One region of the Plantactinospora sp. CA-294935 genome, then DNA from elsewhere that is predicted to be linked to it. Evidence: riboswitches for the same ligand, from Rfam matches in the RefSeq annotation. Region 1 holds a riboswitch; the other holds the start of a gene.
What was found. A riboswitch is a leader RNA that binds a small molecule or an ion and turns the genes downstream of it on or off. The one in region 1 is predicted to bind ZMP and ZTP.

Region 1 (9,499 bases):
GGGCCAGCCCGGTCAGGTTCGCACCACCCCAACTGGCGAAGACGTCCGGGCCCTCCGGCGAGCCGACCTCCCGCAGCTTCTCCTTGTACTCCTCGTTGCCGAAGGTGCTGAGATCCACGTCGACCTCGGCGCTCCGGTTGTACCGGTTCACCAGCTTCCACAGCGCGGGCTCGGCGCCCGGTTGGGTGATCGCCCAGACCCGGATCGTCCCCCGCGCCCCCTCGCCGACCGGTGGCTCCGACGGCACTCCCCGGGTCAGTTCCGCCCCGGTCAGGGTCACCGCCAGCACCAGGACCGCCACCGCCAGGCTGGCCAGCCCGGCCCGCTGCCGCTGTTTCCGCCGGTAGCGCCGGCGGATCGCGGCGACCGCCCCGGGAGCGGCCGCCGGCAGGGCGTCCTGTGCCTGGGTCAGGGTGGCGGCCAGCTCCTGGGCGAGCCGGTCGTCCACCGGGCCTTCCTCGTCAACCACGTCCGCTCCGAATCGTCGACTGTGCGGGGGCCAGGTGCGCCCGCAGCGCACGCTTGGCTCTCGCGTACCGGCTGGAAACCGTGCCCGGAGGTTCGTCGCAGATGCCGGCGATCTCGCTGAACGTGTACCGGTACAGCACGTGCAGCACCACGACCGTCCGTTCCGCCTCGCCGAGCTGCTGCAACGCCTGCCACAGCGCGCCGTTGCCCACCGCGGTCGCGGCCGGATCGTCCGGCCGGTGCTCGACGTCGTCGGTCAGCACCTCCCGGCGCCGCCGCCGCCACCGGCTCACGTTGCGGGTCACGATCACCTGCCGGGCGTACGCCTCGGGGTTCTGGCCGGCCTTCGGCCACCGCTGCCAGACCTCGACCACCGCGATCTGGGCCAGGTCGTCCGCCTCGGCCGCGCTGCCACTGATCAGGTACGCGAACCGCCGCAAAGCGTCCAGCCGCGCCCGAGCGAACTCCTCGGCGTCGCTGAACGCACCGTGGGCCACAGGGTCCTCCTCCGGGCTCCTAAACGCCGGCCGCCGTCGATTCGCTGCACCGCGAACCTATCGGTCGAGGTGTTCCGGGTCACCCGTCGAAGCGGTGGACTGCCGCTCGGCCAGTTCGACGGCGTTGCGGAACAGCATCGCCACGGTGGTCGGGCCGACCCCGCCGACCCGGGGCGTGATCGCCCCGGCGACCGACGCGCACGCCTCGTCGAGGTCGGGCAACAGCCGCCGTCCCTGGTAGCGGACCCCGCCGCCGATCGCGACCGCGCCGGGCCGCAGGTGCTCCGGCCGCACGATTCCGGGTACGCCCACCGCGGCGACCACGATGTCGGCCCGCCGGGTGTGCCGCGCCCAGTCGGGTACCCCGGAGTGCACCACGGTCACCGCCGCGTCGGCGGTGGGTCGCTTCTGGCCGAGCAGCAGCGACAACGGGCGGCCCAGGGTCGTACCGCGGCCGAGGACCACCACGTCGCGGCCGGCGACCGGGATCTGGTGGAAGGCGAGCAGCGCCTCGATCCCGGCCGGGGTGCACGGGACCGGGCCGGGCAGCCCGGCGGCGAGCCGGCCCAGGCTCTCCGGGTGCAGCCCGTCGACGTCCTTGGCCGGGTCGATCGTGAGGATCGCCGCCGGGTAGTCCAGGTGGGCCGGAGTGGGGTGCTGCACCAGGATGGCGTGCACCTGCGGGTCCTCGTTGAACTCGCGGATCGCCCGGACCAGGTCGGCCTGGCCGGCGGTGCCGGGCAGGTGGATGTGCGGTGAGGCGAAGCCGAGGTCGGCGGCGCGCCGCTGCTTCATCCGGATGTAGCCGGCGCTGGCGGAGTCGTCGCCGACCAGGATCGTCGCCAGGCTCGGCACGACACCGGTCCGGCGCAGCGCGGCGACCCGGGCGGTGACCTCGGCGAAGACCGCCTCGGCGACGGGACCACCCGGCAGCGGCCGGGCGGTGTGGACCTCGGGGGTACGGGTCTCGGACACGGTCACGGGGCTTTTCCTCTCGACGTGGAAAGCCCCGGCGCCCAGGCGTACGGCGACGGAGTCGAGCCCGGCGCCCGCTTCCCGGTGGTGCTCCACCCGACGCCAGTCACGACCGCCACGGCGAGCCTACCTCCGGCTGTCCCACCACCGCCGGTGATGCCGTCCTGAGCTGGGTAAACGTGAGACCGAGCCGGGTCGGTCGGGCTCGACTCGCGGGTGTCGTACCGGGGCCGTACCGTTTTCCCTAGGTGCTCCTCGACAAGGACGGTGAGGGCGGATGTCCCCAGAAGGCGATGTCAACCAGCCCACGCGTGAGTTCCCCGGCTATGCGAAAGGGCAGGCCACGCCGCCCGGCCCGGCCGACCCCTGGTCCGACGGCGCGGCGGACGGCACCCGCCCGCCCGACACCGACGAGGCCCGACCGGACCGGTCCGAACTGGAGCCGACCGGCGGCAGCCGATGGGGCCGTGGCCTGTTCGTCCTGGTCGGCGTCATCGGCGTGGTCGCCGTGCTGGTGCTCGGCGTGCAGGTCAGCGGGATCCTGCCGGACTGGCGCAACCCGTTCGCCAAGGAGGAGACCGACCGCAGCCAGCCGCCGCTGCTGAAGTCGATCCAGGACCTCAGCCGATACGTCGCGGCCGAGGGCAACTTTGAGGTCGTCGTCGACCTGGAGCAGAACCGCAAGTACGTTCCGGAGTTCCTGCTCGGCGAGCGCACCCTCTTCGTCGGGGCCGGCACCGTCGACGCGTACGTCGACTTCGGTCAGCTCCGCGACGACGCGGTGGTGGCCTCCGCCGACCGGAAGTCGGTGGAGATCAAGCTGCCGGCACCGCAGCTCGGCCAGGTCAACCTCGACCTGGAGCGCAGCTACGTCTTCGCCGAGAAGCGCGGCATCCTCAACCAGCTCGGCGAGGTCTTCGGCAGCGACCCGAACCGGCAGCGCGAGGTCTACCTCAAGGCCGAGCAGAAGATCGCCGACTCGGCCCGGAGCAGCGGGCTCGGCGAGCGCGCCCAGGAGAACACCCGGAAGATGCTGGACCAGATGCTCCGCTCGCTCGGCTACGAGCAGGTCACCATCACCTACGTCCAGCCGTGACCGGCGCGGCCCTGAGCGTGCTGGCGGCACCGTCGGCCGACGAGCCACCACTGCTGTTCGGGGCCGCGATCTGGTCCATCCTGGTCATGGCGGTCGTCCTCGTCGCCAACCTGGTCGTACACCTGCTGCGGAACTGGTTCGGTCCGCTCGACCGGCTGGTCGAGGGGGCCCGGCAGGACGTCTACCTCACCCACGTCCGGGGCCCGGCCGCCGCCGTGATCGTCGCGGCCACCAGCGGGTACGGCATCAACATCGTCACCGGGGACGGTGACTCCCTGCTGGCGTACCTGGGCCTGCTGATGGCGCTGCCGCTGCCGCTGGCCATGGTCATCTGGGCCGGTGTCCGGGCCGTACGCCAGGCCGATTTCGCGCAGGTGTGGCCGCCGGAGTCGATACCGGTCGACGACCGGGTGAAGGTCCGCTACGTACTCCGGCGGGTGCGTGCCGAGGCGGAACGGCTTGCCGGGATGCCGGCCGGGGAACGGGACCGGCTCGGCGCGCTGTTGACGAAACTCACCGACGAGACGGTGCCGGCGCTGCACGCCCGACGCGACCGCGGGCTGCGGCGATGGCTGCGCGACCATCTGGTGATCTCTGCCGGACTCGGCGTGTGGAGCGTGCTCACCGTCGTCGCCGTCGCGGTCGCCCTGGCATCCGACCACGCCGGACCGGGGCGGACCGCCGCGGTCGTCGCCGGGTTCGCGGTCGTGGTCCTCGGCATCCAGGCCGGGCTGTTGACCGTGCTACGCCGGCGGAGCCGGTACCGGTCCGCCCTGCTCGCCGACGAGGTCGAGGCGACCGCCGGTGGCATCCGGCGACGCATCACGGAACAGCGCCTCGGCCTGGGCGGCGGTCCGGCCGACCTGCCCGGGCAGCGTCGGCGGGGCTGACCGCCCGGCCGGCAGCATCGGCGCGGCCGAGCCGGGCCGGTGTGGTCGGGTCAGTGCGCCGCGACGTAGTGGCGGTCCTCGTTCGGCATGATGATCCAGAGCGCCAGGTAGACCACCACCTGCGTGCCGGGCAGCAGCAGCGAGAGGATGAAGAGCAGCCGCATCATTCCGGCGGACATGCCGAAGCGGCGGGCCAGGCCGGCGCAGACACCGGCGATCATGCGGTTGTCCCGGGGGCGGGTGAGCTTGCGGCTCATCGACGTCTCCTCTGATAACGGTGGAACGGGCGGCTGATTCCACGGTAGGAACGGGTGGCTGCGCCGCCCTCGGCCTCCAGACGGATCCGGACACCACGTACCCGTAGGTACTTACCCGGGCGGGGCCGGGCGGACACCCCGGCCCGGTGCCGGCGGCCGGGGCGGGAGTTCTCCGCCGGCCGTCCCGCCCGCCGGCCCCGGGTGACCCAATCAGCCGTGCCCGCCGTATCCCGGTCAGCCACGCGGCCCGGGCCGGCGCCGGGTAGGCTCGCGGACCGGCAGCTCAGGGGCATGCTTGGGGGAACAGCGGCGACCGCCCGGGGGCCAGGGGCCGGCAACGGGGCCGGCCCGGGAGGAGTTTCGATGATCAGCGCTTTCGACCTGTTCACGGTCGGGATCGGGCCGTCCAGTTCGCACACCGTCGGTCCGATGCGGGCCGCCCGGACCTTCGCGGCCGGGCTCAAGGCCGACGGACTGCTCGCGGAGACCGCCCGGGTACGTGCCGAACTCTTCGGCTCGCTCGGCGCCACCGGGCACGGGCACGGCAGTGGGCCGGCCGTACTGCTGGGGCTGCTCGGGGAGGCGCCGGAGACGGTCGACCCGGATCGGGTCGCCGAGACCGTTGCCGGGATCCGGGCCAGCGGCCGGCTGGGCGTACTCGGCGCGCACGAGGTGGACTTCGACGCCGACCGGGACCTGGTGCTGCACCGCCGCCGGTCGTTGCCGTTCCATCCGAACGGGATGACCTTCACCGCGTACGACCCGGCGGGTGGACCGCTGCGGGCCCGGACCTACTACTCCGTGGGCGGCGGGTTCGTGGTGGACGAGACCGCGACCGGCGCGGACCGGATCAAGCCGGACAGCACCCGGGTTCGGCACCCCTTCGGCACCGGGGCCGAGCTGTTGGCCCTGACCGCCGAGACCGGGCTGCCGATCAGCGGGATCATGCTCGCCAACGAACGGTCGTGGCGGAGCGAGTCGGAGATCCGCGCCGGCCTGCTGGAGATCTGGCGGGTGATGCGGGAGTGCGTCGACCGGGGCAGCCGGCGGGACGGGACGCTGCCGGGCGGGCTGCGGGTCCGGCGCCGCGCCGCCGAGCTGCGGCGGAGTCTGGAGGCGGACCCCGGGTCGGCCGACCCGCTGCGGGTGATGGACTGGGTGACGCTCTTCGCGCTCGCGGTCAACGAGGAGAACGCGGCCGGCGGCCGGGTGGTGACCGCCCCGACGAACGGCGCGGCCGGGATCATCCCGGCGGTGCTGCACTACTACACCCGGTTCGTGCCGGGGGCGTCCGAGGAGGGCGTACTGCGTTTCCTGCTCGCCGCCGCCGCGATCGGCGTGCTGTTCAAGGAGAACGCCTCGATCTCCGGTGCCGAGGTCGGCTGCCAGGGCGAGGTCGGGTCCGCCTGCTCGATGGCGGCGGCCGGGCTGGCCGAGGCGCTGGGCGGTACGCCGGCCCAGGTGGAGAACGCCGCCGAGATCGGTATGGAGCACAACCTGGGGCTGACCTGTGATCCGGTCGGTGGCCTGGTGCAGATCCCCTGCATCGAGCGGAACGCGGTGGCCAGCATCAAGGCGATCACGGCGGCCCGGCTGGCGCTGCGCGGCGACGGGAAGCACGCCGTCTCGCTGGACAAGGTGATCAAGACGATGCGGGAGACCGGCGCCGACATGAAGGTCAAGTACAAGGAGACCGCCCGGGGCGGGCTCGCGGTCAACGTCATCGAGTGCTGAGTCGCCGGCTGACCGGCTTTCGGGTGACTGATCGGCCGCCGGGCTGGTAGCCGGCCGTCCGGTGTACGGCGGGCGTCTCCGAGGTGGCGTGCGGACGGCCGTCGGGTAGCGTTGGCACGTTGTCCGGGACGATGCCGTGGCCCGGTCGATCCTTATTTGGGCGATTTTCCCGACTGCTACCCTATGTCGGGCTCGACTGGTCGGACCGTGACGCGGGAGGCGGCTGTGACGTCTGGCGTGCTGGCGGTGTGGTCGCACCGCAACACGCTGCGGCTGCTCGTCCGGCGGGACCTGGCGGTGAAATACCAGCAGTCGGTGCTGGGCTACCTCTGGTCGCTGATCGAGCCGCTCGGCATGGGCGTCATCTACTTCTTCGTCTTCGGGGTGCTCTACCGGTCGGCCACCGACCGGCACCTCGGTGACGCCGCCGACTCGTACCCGCTCTTCCTGATCACCGGCATCTTCGCCTGGATGTGGACCAGTTCGGCGATCGGCGAGGCGACCGCCGCGCTCACCGGGCAGGCCCGGTTGATCACCACGATGAACCTGCCCCGGGAGGTCTTCCCGATCGGCCGGGTCGCCGGCCGGTTCGCCGAGTACCTCGCCGGACTGCCGATCCTGGTCGGCGTCGCGATCGTCTACGCCTCGCTCGACAGGATCGAGCTCGGCTGGTCGCTGCTGGCGCTGCCGCTGGCGGTGCTGATCCAGGCGACCCTGCTGGTCGGGATCGCGCTGCTGCTCTCCTCGCTCAACGTGCTGATGCGGGACATCGAGCGGCTGATGCGGCTGGTCACCCGGGTGCTCTTCTACGCCACCCCGATCATCTATCCGCTCACCCTGGTCCGGGACTCCTCGCTGCCGGACTGGGTCAAGATCGTGTACGAGCTGAACCCGCTGGTCGGGATCTTCCAGCTCCACCACGCGGTCTGGTACCCGGACGAGTTCCCCGACGCCCGGCTGCTCGGGGTGGCGGTCGGCGGCAGCCTGCTCGTGCTGCTCGCCGGCTGGTGGGTGTTCCGCCGGCTCGAACCCGCCGTCCTGAAGGAGCTGTAGTGGCCGGGACGATGGTGCAGGCGGAGGACCTGGGGATCCGGTTCGTCCGGAACCGGCGGCGCAACCTGCGGCTGCGGGAGATGTTCATCCACCGGGGCGGCCGGCAGCCCGCCTCCGGGGTCTTCTGGCCGCTGCGCAACGTCTCGTTCTCGGTCGCGCCCGGCGACACCGTCGGGATCATCGGCCGCAACGGCACCGGCAAGAGCACCCTGCTCCGGCTGATCGCCGGCGTGCTGATCCCCGACGAGGGGCGGATCCGGGTCGGTGGCGCGGTCGCGCCGCTGCTGGAACTCTCCGCCGGCTTCTCCAACGACCTGACCGGGCGGGAGAACGTCCACCTGGTCGGCTCGCTGCACGGACTCAGCCCGAGCTTCCTGCGCCGGCACTTCGACGAGATCATCGAGTTCGCCGGTGAACAGATCGCGAAGGCCATCGACACCCCGGTCCGGCACTACTCGTCCGGGATGAAGGTGCGGCTGGGCTTCTCGGTGATCGCCCAGCTCCAGCATCCGGTGCTGCTGATGGACGAGGTGACGGCGGTCGGTGACGCCGACTTCCGGAAGAAGTGCTACGACACCATCGACCGGCTGATCGCCGAGGGTCGTACCGTGATGCTGGTCTCGCACAACGAAAACGATCTCACCCGGTTCTGTAGCCGGGGACTCTACTTCGACGGAGGACGATTGCGGGTGGACGGCACCATACGCGAGGCTCTTGACGCATACCACGACGTGGTCAGGCCGTGATGCTGGCGATCCTGCTCACCCCCACCCGGCCGGGCGCGCCGCTGACCCGCCCCGACGGGATGCCGCTGGCCGCCGCACTCCGGGAGCAGTTGCGCGCGGCCGGCGCCCGGGACGTCGTCAGCACCGACGATCCGGGCGAGGTCGCCGTGCTGGCCGGCACCGCCCGGGAGCCGGTACTGCTCTGCTCCGGCGACCTGGTCGCGCACACCGCCGTACTCCGGCACCTGGCCAGCAGTCCGATGCCCGGCACGGTCGCCCTGGTGCTGCCCGAGCCGGGCGCCGGCCCGGTCGGCGTGGTCGAGGACCGTAACCAGGTGGTCGCCGCCGGCCCGGCCGGGGAGGCCGGCACCGCCGGGACGCTGACCGCCGCGCCGACCGGTGCCTCCGGCGGAGCGGTACGCGTCGGCGTGTCCGACCTGCCCGCCCTGGTCGCCGCGGCCCGGACCGTCGCCGAGGCGCCCCCCGACCCGACCCCGCTGCTGGACCGGCTACTCGCCGCGCTGACCCGGCCCGGACCGGCATCCGGCACCGGCATCACGATCTTCGCCCACCGGGTACGCCTGCTCGTCGCCCGCCGGGTCGCCGACCAGGCGGCGCTGGCCGAGGCGGAGGCGGCGGTGGCGGCGGTCGACTCCGACCGGGCCGAACTGCGGCTCTCGGTCAAGGAGAAGGACGACTTCTTCACCACGTACTTCGTCAGCACCTGGTCGCCGAAGGTGACCAAGCTCTGCGCCCGGCTCCGGCTGACCCCGACCGGGGTCACCGCGATCTCGGTCGCCTTCGCGCTGGCGGCGGCGGTGCTCTTCGCCGTCGGTGGCCGGCCGGCCCTGGTCGGCGGGGCGATCCTGCTCTACCTCGGCTTCGTGCTCGACTGCGTGGACGGGCAGTTGGCCCGGTACACCCGGCACTTCAGCCCGTGGGGCGGCTGGCTGGACACCATCGCCGACCGGGCCAAGGAATACCTGGTCTACGCCGGCCTCGGCATCGGGGTCGAACGGGCCGGCGGCCCCGGCTGGGCGCTGGCGATCGCCGCGATCACCCTGCAGACCGTCCGGCACATGACCGACACCTGGTACGGCGCGCTGCACGACGAGGCGGCCAAGCGCCCCAAGCAGGTTGGCTCGGGCGGGCTCGGCGACCGGCTCAGCCAGGCGTCGAACCGGGTGCAGGCCGACACCGGCTCGCTGACGTACTGGGCGAAGCGCACCGTGGTCTTTCCGATCGGCGAGCGGTGGGCTCTGATCGCGCTGACCGTGGCGATCTTCGATCCGCTGGTCAGCCTGGTCGCGGTACTGGTCTGGGGCGGGCTGGCGGCGGCGTACACGCTGGCGCTGCGTACCCTGCGGGCCCGGTCGATGCGGGTGGCGGTGCTGACCGGGGTCGACACCACGCTGCACCGCGACGACGGCCCAGCGGTCCGCTGGCTCGCCGCGCTCGGCCGTGGCGCCGGGTTGCCGGGGCCGCTGCCGCTGGCCCTGCTCGGGGCGCTGGCCGGGCTGGCCCTGCTCGGTGCCGGTCTGGCCGGGCTCGGCACCGGGCCGGCGCGCTGGCTGGTGCCGCTCGCGGTGCTGGTGGTGCTGATCGCCGGGCTGCCGGCGGCGACACCGCACGGCGGCGCGCTGGACTGGCTGGTGCCGGCCGCGCTGCGGGCCGCCGAATACCTGCTGGTGATCGGGGCCGGACTGCTGGTCGACGCGGACGGTGCGGTGATCTTCGCGCTGCTCTTCGTGCTGGCGCTGCGGCACTACGACCTCACCGCCCGGCTGGAGAAGCGGGAGCGGGC
Region 2 (9,499 bases), 4.3 Mb from region 1:
CGGTGGTCAGCCCGTCGAGTACGTCGACTTCGGGCCGGGCCAGGGTGGGCATGAAGCCCTGCACGAAGGCGCTGTACGTCTCGTTGATCATGCGCTGCGACTCTGCGGCGATCGTACTGAACACCAGCGAGCTCTTGCCGGAGCCGGAGACTCCGGTGAAGACCGTCAGCCGGCGCTTGGGGATCTCGACGCTGACGTCCTTGAGGTTGTTCTCCCGGGCACCGTGCACGCGGATCAGGTCGTGGCTGTCGGCGACGTGTGGCGCGGGCGGTGGGGTGTCCGTGCTTGTGGCCATGCTTCCGTGTCTTCCCTTCGTGGGCGGGCCGCCTCGCGGTCTCCGGCGGCGTCGCCTGGCACCGTCTGACCGGATTGGTGTCGTTTGTCTGGTTTCCTCTGATCCGTGGTCGCGACCACGGTACGCGGGTCCACCCGGGTCGGAGGCACCGCCGGGGGCGCCGGCCCGAGTGACGCCGGCCGGGTCAGCGGAGCTGGTTGATCCGGATCAGGTTGCCGGCGGGGTCGCGGAAGGCGCAGTCGCGGATCCCGTACGGCTGCTCGGTCGGCTCCTGGACGACGTCGGCGCCGCTGGCCTGGAGCCGGTCGAAGACGCCGTCGAGGTCGTCGGTGGCGAGGGTGATGGCGGTGTAGGTGCCCTTGGCGATCATCTCGAGGACGGTGCGCCGCTCGTCGTCGGTGATGCCGGGGTCGGCGGCCGGCGGGTGCAGGACGATGGAGGTCTCGGGCTGTTTGACGGGGCCGACCGTGATCCAGCGCATCCCCTGGTATCCGACGTCGTTGCGGACCTCGAAGCCGAGGGCGTCGCGGTAGAAGGCCAGTGCGGCGTCCGGGTCGGTGTGCGGGAGGAAGGCCGCGTGAATGCTGATGTCCATGGCCATCACGCTAGTTGCGGCTGGCTGACCCGCGCTTCTCGATTCCTGATCGGTCTGGTCACCTGTTTCGCGATGCACGGTGGCATCTCCGCGGTCGCGTGAGCCGTCTGGGCCCGGTAGGTGCTCGGCGGTACACCGACCAGCTCGGTGAACCGGGTGCTGAAGGTGCCCAGCGACTGGCAGCCGACCGCGAAACAGACTTCGGTGACGGTGAGGTCGCCGCGGCGCAGCAGTGCCATGGCGCGCTCGATGCGCCGGGTCATCAGATAGGCGTACGGCGACTCGCCGTAGGCGAGCCGGAACTGGCGGCTGAGGTGCCCGGCGGACATGTTCACGCCGCGGGCGAGCGCCTCGACGTCCAGCGGCTGCGCGTGCTCCCGGTCGATCCGGTCGCGGACCCGACGCAGCCGCACCAGGTCGCGGAGGTGCTGTGCCTCGGCGGGTGTGCTGCTCACCTGCGGAATCGTGCCATAAGCGGCCGACATTGCCCAGCGCGGCTGGCGCCTTCACCAGGACGTCTTGCCGAGACGGCCGTCCGGCGGGGCGCCCGCCGGAATCGGGTACGGCGTGCCGCCACGTTTCCGCACGGGACGGGGCTACAGGCCGCCGGCGACCCGGAGTACCGCGCCGGTGGTGTAGGAGGCGGCGTCGCCGAGCAGCCAGACGATCGCGGCGGCGACCTCGTCGGCCCGGCCGGCGCGGCCGAGCGGTACCCGGCCGGCGGCCCGCCGGGCCCGGTCGGGTACCCCGGAGATGGTGTGGATCTCGGTGTCGATGATGCCGGGTGAGACGGCGTTGACCCGGATGCCTCGGGGGGCGAGTTCCTTGGCCAGTCCGACGGTGAGGGTGTCGGTGGCGGCTTTGACGGCGGCGTAGTGCACGTATTCGCCGGGGCTGCCGAGGGTGGCCGCCGCCGAGGAGACGTTGACGATCGCCCCGCCGGAGCCGAACCGGCGGGCGGCCTGCTGGGCGCAGAGGACGTAGCCGATGAGGTTGACGTCGACGACGCGGCGCAGGTCGGTGACGGTCAGGTCCTGGAACGGGCCGATCGGGCTGGTCACGCCGGCGTTGTTGACCAGGCCGGTGGGTTCGCCGAGTTTCCCGGCCTCGTCGAAGAGTCGTAGCACCTGGTCGGGGTCGGTGGTGTCGGCGTGGACGGCCAGGCCCTGGCGTCCGGCGGCGGCGATGTCGCGGAGTACGGCGTCGGCGGCTTCGGTGTCGCGGCGGTAGCAGAAGACGACGTCGTGTCCGGCGGTGGCGAGTTGTCGTACGGTCGCGGCGCCGATTCCCCGGCTGCCGCCGGTCACCACCGTCAGCGGCGTCATGGGCCTCTCCCCTCGGTCGTCGCCGTTCCCGGCTGCCGGGTCGGGGCCGGGGTGTGCCGGCGCGCGGGGGGTGCGGTTGTCGCGGGTTGGCCGCGCGGGTCCGGTAGCTGGCGATCCTGCCAGGTGTGGGCGCGGCGGAGGTGGGCGGGACCGGGCGGCGGTTTTGTTGATCTCGGACCGGTGTGTCCGTCTCGACGTTGTCGGGCCGGCCTGGTAGTAAGTCATGAATCAAACAGGTGTACGGAAGAGGGATCCGATGGCTGCCGCGCGTACCGCCGAACAGGGGTTGTCCACCGAGGAGTTGCAGCAGATCAGGGACGCGTTGGCAGGTGGTCGCAAGCCGAAGGTGATGTTCACCGAGGCGGCGGGGCAGATCGCCGGTCAGCTCGGTCAGGTGGTGGAGTTGACCGATCCGGAGGTGTCCGAGGAGTGGGTGGTGGTCCGGTTCGGCCGGGACGAGTTGCCCTTCTCCCCCACCGATCTGGCTGTCGCGCCGAAGGGTGCGACCCGGCGGGTGGCGGTCAAGCCGGAGCCCGAGCCGGTCGCCGAACCAGAGTTCAAGATTGTCAGGGAGCCGGTTCCGGCGCCCCGCGAGGAGGCAACAGTGACCGCAGTGGACACTCCCCCGGCCCGTCCGTCCGACGGCGAGGGCGAGGGCGAGGCGAAGCCGGCCCGTCGGGCGACGAAGGCGGTGAAGCCGAAGGGTCCGGCGGGGTTGACGGTCACCCTGACGTACGCGGAGGGCGAGTGGACGCTGGCGGCGACGCAGGGCACGAAGTCGCTGGCGAAGCCGTACGTGATCAAGCCGGCCGAGGCGTTGAAGATGGTGGCGCTGATCGATGTTCCCGGGGTGCACGAGGCGGTGGAGCAGATCATGGCGGTGGAGCGGCGGGAGGCCGAGCAGCAGGCGGAGAAGTTGCGGGCCGAGCTGGCGGAGATCGAGGCGCGGTTGGCGGAGCTGCGCGACGCGGGCTGAGCCGAGGCGTCCCGCGTCGCGTCGACGCGTCCACCCTGGAGATCTGGGCGACGCGGAGCCCCGGCTGGTCGTGCTCGCGGCGCCGGCCGGGGCTGGCGGTCGGATCGGGTTGGCGGTTGGCGTGGTTGGTCGCTGCGGGCCGGGCGGGTTGGTACGCTCGGCCCGGACCGTGACTGGCGTGCTGGGATGGGGTCAACCATCGGGAAGCGGTCCCGTCGAGTGACGTGTGCCGTGCGCCTGGGCCAATTTTCCCCTGCCCAGGAGGTTTCCATGGCCAACCAGGTGTCCCCGCTCGGCACGAGGTCCACGGAGTCTGTCGCGTTCGGCGCGGCGTTGGACGTGGTGCGTGCGGTCGAGCCCCGGATCGCCGACGCGATCGGGGCGGAGCTGGCCGACCAGCGCGAGTCGTTGAAGTTGATCGCCTCGGAGAACTACGCGTCCCCGGCGGTGCTGCTGGCGATGGGTAACTGGCTCAGCGACAAGTACGCGGAGGGTACGATCGGCCGCCGGTTCTACGCCGGCTGCCGCAACGTCGACACGGTGGAGTCGATCGCGGCGGAGCATGCCCGGGAGTTGTTCGGGGCGGCGCACGCGTACGTGCAGCCGCATTCGGGGATCGACGCGAACCTGGTGGCGTTCTGGGCGGTGCTGGCCGACCGGGTGGAGTCGCCGGCGTTGCGGCGGGCCGGGGTCCGGCACGTGAACGAGCTGACCGACCAGGACTGGGCGGTGTTGCGGCGGGAGCTGGGTGACCAGCGGATGTTGGGCATGTCGTTGGACGCGGGTGGGCATCTGACGCACGGTTTCCGGCCGAACATCTCCGGCAAGATGTTCGACCAGCGTAGTTACGGCACCGATCCGGAGACCGGGCTGCTGGACTACGACGAGCTGCGCCGGGTCGCCCGGGAGTTCCGGCCGCTGATCCTGATGGCCGGCTATTCGGCGTACCCGCGGCGGGTGAACTTCCGGCTGATGCGGGAGATCGCCGACGAGGTCGGTGCGACGCTGCTGGTCGACATGGCGCACTTCGCCGGGCTGGTCGCCGGGAAGGTGTTCACCGGTGACTTCGATCCGGTCCCGTACGCGCATCTGGTGACCACGACGACGCACAAGTCGTTGCGGGGCCCGCGCGGCGGCATGGTGCTGTGCGGGCCGGAGCTGGCCGACCAGGTGGACCGGGGCTGCCCGATGGTGCTCGGCGGCCCGCTGCCGCATGTGATGGCCGGGAAGGCCGTCGCGTTGGCGGAGGCGCGGCGGCCGGAGTTCGCGGCCTACGCGGGCCGGGTGGTGGAGAACGCGGTGGCGCTGGCGGAGGGGTTGGTGCGGCGGGGGGCCAAGCTGGTGACCGGTGGTACGGACAATCATCTGCTGCTGGTGGACGTGTCGGGGTACGGGTTGACGGGGCGGCAGGCGGAGGCGGCGTTGTTGGATGCCGGCATCGTGACGAACCGGAATTCGGTACCGCGTGATCCGTTCGGCGCCTGGTACACGTCGGGGGTGCGGCTCGGTACGCCGGCGTTGACCAGTCGGGGGCTCGGGGTGGCCGAGATGGACGAGGTCGCCGGGTTGCTGCACACGGTGTTGACGCAGACCCGGCCGGGGGTCGGGCCGGACGGTGCGCCGTCCAAGGCCCGGTACGTGTTGGATCGGACGGTTGCCGAGCGGGTGGCGGGGCAGGCCGCGGAGCTGCTGGAAGGTTATCCGCTGTATCCGGTGGTCGATCTCGGCTGACGGTGGCCGGTCCGGGCCGAGGGTGGCCAATCTCGGCTGACATGGCCGGTCCGGGCTGAGCATGGTGGTGGCGGGGTCGGAAGCCGGGTCGAGTTCGGTGGTGGTGGCGGTAACCCTCGCGGCTTCCCGCGGCGTCTATGGAGGCGACGGGACCGGGAGGGTGGATGCGGGACCCGGGTGGCGCCGCCCGGACGGGTGCCGGTTCCGCCCAGCGGGTCGGGTCTGCCGGGCGGGCGCCGGGGTGGCTGCCGGCGCCCGCCGTGCGGGTCACCGGGTCCGGGTGGCGTCCTCGGCGTCGGCGAGGCGTTCGCGTGCCTCGGCGAGGTCCTCGTCGGTCGGGTCGTCGTCCTGGGTGAGGTGGCGCCGCCAGTAGCCGGTGAAGTCGATCGACTGTTTCGGTAGGCCACGGTCGTCGACGAGGTGTCGCCGCAGGGCGCGTACGGTGCCGGCCTCGCCGGCCAGCCAGGCGAAGACCGAGCCGGCCGGGAAGGTCGCGGCGCGTACGGCGTCGAGCAGGCGGCTGCCGTGTGCGGCCGGCGGGTCGCCGCGGTGCAGCCAGTGCAGGGTGAGGTCGGCCGGGGTGTCGAGGTGTTGTTCCTCGGCCCGGTCGGGGATCTCGACGAAGGCGTGCGCGCGGGTGCCGGCGGGGAGCGCCTCGACGATGGTGCCGATCGCCGGCAGCGCCGACTCGTCACCGGCCAGCAGCATCCAGTCGCTGCTGCCGATCGGGACGGGGCGGGCGAAGACCGGTGACGGGCCGAACATGCCGAGGGTGTCGCCGGGGGTGGCGGATTCGGCCCATCGGGTGGCGGGGCCGGCGTGCTCGTGCAGGGTGAAGTCGATGTCGATCAGGTTGCCGTGCGGGTGGTGGGATCGGATGGTGTAGCTGCGGGTCCAGGGGCGAACGGGTGCGGGGATGTCGGCGAAGCCGGCGTACCAGCGCCAGAGGTCGGGGTCGGGGGCCGGTAGTCGGGGGCGGTGCTGGCCCGGTCTCGGGAAGTAGAGCTTCACCTGCTGGTCGGGGCCGGCGAGGTGCAGGTCGGCGAGGTCGTCGCCGGTGAAGGTGATCCGGGCCATTTTCGGGGTGATCCGGGTGACGTCGGCGACCCGGATGTACCGGATCGGAAGTTGTGCCATCGGGGGCCTCCGGAGTTGCGGAAGGTCGATGCCCTGTACGAGCCTTTCGCTTCAATTGTTTCATTGAAGTCCTTTTTGAGGCTTGGCGTGCGTGTGGGCGCGGGTCGTGCCGGTTGGCGGCCGGTCAAGTCTCAAGTCGCCGGTACAACTCCGGATGGCGGGGCGGGATGGTCAGCGGGGGATGTTGGCGACTCCGATCCGCTTGCGGAACACCCAGTAGGTCCAGCCCTGGTAGGCGACGACGACGGGGGCGAAGAGTGCGGCCACCCAGGTCATCACCTTCAGGGTGTAGGCGCTGGAGGCGGCGTTGTCGACGGTGAGGGTGCCGGCCGGGTCGGTGGTGGACGGCAGCACGGTCGGGAACAGCGCGGCGAACAGGGCGGCGACGGTCAGCCCGATCGCGGCGGCGGTGCCGACGAAGGCCCAGCCCTCCCGGCGTGCCCGGGTGGCGGCCAGCGCCCCGGCCAGGGCGAGCGCGGCGGCCACGGCGAGCCCGACGGCGGCCGGGGTGTGCCGGATGGTCAGGCCGACGGCCAGGAACGCGGCCGTGACCGCGGCGGTGGCCGTGGCCGCCCGGGCGGCGAGCCGGCCGGCCCGGGCCCGGATCTCGCCGGTGGTCTTGAGCGCGAGGAAGACGGCGCCGTGCGTGACGAACAGCGCCGTCGTGGTCACCCCGCCGAGCAGCGCGTACGGGTTGAGCAAATCGAGCAGTCCGCCGGTGTAGTCGTGCCGGGCGTCCAGTGGTACGCCGCGCAGCAGGTTGCCGAGGACGACTCCCCACAGCGCGGCGGGGATCAGCGAGCCGAGGAAGATGGCGAGATCCCAGCGGGCCTTCCAGGCTGCCTCCGGGCGCTTGTGTCGGTACTCGAAGGCGACGCCTCGGAAGATCAGGGCGAGCAGCACGAGCAGGAACGGCAGGTAGAAGCCGGAGAAGAGGCTGGCGTACCAGCCGGGGAAGGCGGCGAAGAGGCCGCCGGCGGCGGTGATCAGCCAGACCTCGTTGCCGTCCCAGACCGGCCCGATGGTGTTGATCAGCACCCGGCGTTCCCGGTCGTCGCGGCCGAGCACGGGCAGCAGGATGCCGACGCCGAAGTCGAAGCCCTCCAGGATGAAGTAGCCGGTGAAGAGCACGGCGATGAGCAGGAACCAGAAGGTGGACAGGTCCATCGTGGACTCCGGTCGGGTCGGTCGTGGGCGGGCTGCGGGTGCGGCGGGCGGGCGCCGGGTCAGTAGGCGAAGGCGAGGGGGCGGTTCTCGTCGTCGGTGTCGGGATCGGGTTCGGCGGGCGGTGCGGTGTCCGGCAGGCCGGCGCGGGCGTACCGGATCAGCAGCCGGACCTCGACGACGGCGAGGGCGGCGTAGACCAGGGTGAAGGCGGTGAACGAGGTGAGGACCTCGGCCAGCGAGACGCTGCGGGAGACGCCGTCGCGGGTGAGCATCTCGCCGAAGACGACCCACGGCTGCCGGCCCATCTCGGTGAAGATCCAGCCGAAGCAGTTCGCGGCGAGCGGCAGGACCGGCATGACCAGGCCGGCCCGGACCAGCCAGCGGGAGTTCGGGGTACGGCCGCGGCGCTGCGCCCAGAGCACCCACGCGGCGATCGCGGCGGCGGCCAACCCGAAGCCGATCATGAATCGGAAGCTCCAGTAGGTGACCGGGATGACCGGGGTGTAGCTGCCGGGGCCGTACTGGGCGACGTACTGGGCCTGGAGGTCGTTGATCCCCCGGACCTGCCCGTTCGGGTCGCCGGTGCCGAGCACGGAGAGCAGGTACGGGATCTTGATGGCGAAGAGTTCCCGGCTGCCGTCCAGGCTGCCGACGGTGAGTACGGAGAACGAGGCGGGCTGCTCGGTGGTGTAGAGCGCCTCGGCGGCGGCCATCTTCATCGGCTGCACCTGCGTCATGATCTTGCCTTGCAGGTCGCCGGTGATCACGACGGCGACCGCGGCGGCGAGGGTGACCCAGGCGCCGAATCGGGCGGCGAACCGGAACGCGGCCCGGTCCTCCCCCGCTGCCGGGCTCTGCCGCTCGGCGGCCTGCTTGCCGGCCTTGCCGGTCGGGCGGCGCAGGTGCCAGAGGGCGATCGAGACCATCAGTGCCCCGGCGACCAGGAAGCAGCCGGCGAGGGTGTGCGGGAAGGTGACCAGGGTGACCTTGTTGGTGAGTACGGCGACGATGTCGGTGAGTTCGGCGCGGCCGGTGTCGGGGTTGATCCGGTAGCCGACCGGGTTCTGCATCCAGGAGTTCGCGGCCAGGATGAAGTACGCGCTCAGCGTCGAGCCGAGCGCGGCGGCCCAGATGGTGGCCAGGTGAATCCGTCGGGGCAGCCGGTCCCAACCGAAGATCCACAGGCCGAGGAAGGTGGATTCGAGGAAGAACGCGAGCAGCGCCTCGATCGCCAGCGGGGCGCCGAAGACGTCGCCGACGAAGCGGGAGTAGTCGCTCCAGTTCATCCCGAACTGGAACTCCTGCACGATGCCGGTGACCACACCCATCGCGAAGTTGATCAGGAAGAGCTTGCCGTAGAACTTGGTCAACCGCAGGTAGCGCAGCTCCCCGGTGCGATGCCAGCGGGTCTGCAGGATCGCCACGAGCACCGACAGCCCGATGGTCAGCGGTACGAAGAGGAAGTGGTAGACGGTGGTGACACCGAACTGCCACCGGGCGACGTCGAGCGCGTCCACGGCAAACCCCCAGGTATTTACTACCGGACGTAGTAAATACTACCTGTCGTCGTAGACGGTGGCGCTGGGAGGTCGATCACGTCCGGCGGGCGCCTCCGCCGGATCGCCGGACTCGTGAGCCGGCGGCGGTGCACCGCGTCCCGGCCGGCGCGACACCCCCGGCCCCGGGCCTCCCGGACGGCCGGCGCGTGCGACGATCGACCGCTGATGGAGACCACCACCGCCGCGCCCTGGCGCGCCCCTCGCTTCTGGCTCTTCCTCCAGGTCCTCGCCCGGGGCGTGGTCGGGCTGCTCGCCCGGCTGCGGGTCACCGGCGACGTGCCCGACAACCTGCGGCACGGCCCGCTGATCCTGGCCGCCAACCACCTCAACCCGTTCGACCCGGTGGTGCTGACCGCCGCCTGCCGGGTACGCCGGATCGCGCCCCGGATCATGGCCACCGGCGGGGTCTTCCGGGCCCCGATCGTCGGCTCCGCGATGCGGGCCAGCGGACACATCCGGGTGGACCGGCGTACCCCGACCGTCGGACTCGCCCTGGAGCACGCGGCGTCGGCCGTCGCCCAGGGCTCGGTGGTGCTGGTCTATCCGGAGGGGCGGATGGGGCTCGACCCCGGCATGTGGCCCGAGCGGGGCAAGACCGGCACCGCCCGGCTCGCCTTCGCCAGTGGCGCCACGGTGGTGCCCGTCGCCCAGTGGGGCGCGCACGAGGTGCTGCCGTACGCCGCACCGGCCGGCATGCTCCGGGCGGTCGGCCGG

Region 2: linked by a shared signal. The riboswitch ahead of ACQEVC_RS31030 (glycine hydroxymethyltransferase) and the one ahead of ACQEVC_RS12205 (bifunctional 5,10-methylenetetrahydrofolate dehydrogenase/5,10-methenyltetrahydrofolate cyclohydrolase) in region 1 are both predicted to bind ZMP and ZTP.

What each region holds. Positions count from the first base shown of each region.
Region 1 is NZ_JBNJMU010000001.1:2,717,439-2,726,937, forward strand. Features, by position in the region: gene ACQEVC_RS12195 (extracellular solute-binding protein) at 1-469, opposite strand, end outside; gene ACQEVC_RS12200 (RNA polymerase sigma factor) at 462-965, opposite strand; gene ACQEVC_RS12205 (bifunctional 5,10-methylenetetrahydrofolate dehydrogenase/5,10-methenyltetrahydrofolate cyclohydrolase) at 1,023-1,946, opposite strand; ZMP/ZTP riboswitch at 1,973-2,060, opposite strand; gene ACQEVC_RS12210 (DUF4230 domain-containing protein) at 2,218-3,036, shown strand; gene ACQEVC_RS12215 (hypothetical protein) at 3,033-3,926, shown strand; gene ACQEVC_RS12220 (PspC domain-containing protein) at 3,977-4,183, opposite strand; gene ACQEVC_RS12225 (L-serine ammonia-lyase) at 4,547-5,917, shown strand; gene ACQEVC_RS12230 (ABC transporter permease) at 6,143-6,970, shown strand; gene ACQEVC_RS12235 (ABC transporter ATP-binding protein) at 7,051-7,716, shown strand; gene ACQEVC_RS12240 (DUF5941 domain-containing protein) at 7,716-9,499, shown strand, end outside.
Region 2 is NZ_JBNJMU010000001.1:7,061,992-7,071,490, reverse strand. Features, by position in the region: gene ACQEVC_RS31055 (ATP-binding cassette domain-containing protein) at 1-295, opposite strand, end outside; gene ACQEVC_RS31050 (VOC family protein) at 480-890, opposite strand; gene ACQEVC_RS31045 (helix-turn-helix transcriptional regulator) at 896-1,375, opposite strand; gene ACQEVC_RS31040 (SDR family oxidoreductase) at 1,487-2,215, opposite strand; gene ACQEVC_RS31035 (hypothetical protein) at 2,472-3,191, shown strand; ZMP/ZTP riboswitch at 3,351-3,441, shown strand; gene ACQEVC_RS31030 (glycine hydroxymethyltransferase) at 3,462-4,922, shown strand; gene ACQEVC_RS31025 (siderophore-interacting protein) at 5,190-6,059, opposite strand; gene cydB (cytochrome d ubiquinol oxidase subunit II) at 6,231-7,226, opposite strand; gene ACQEVC_RS31015 (cytochrome ubiquinol oxidase subunit I) at 7,286-8,743, opposite strand; gene ACQEVC_RS31010 (lysophospholipid acyltransferase family protein) at 8,951-9,499, shown strand, end outside.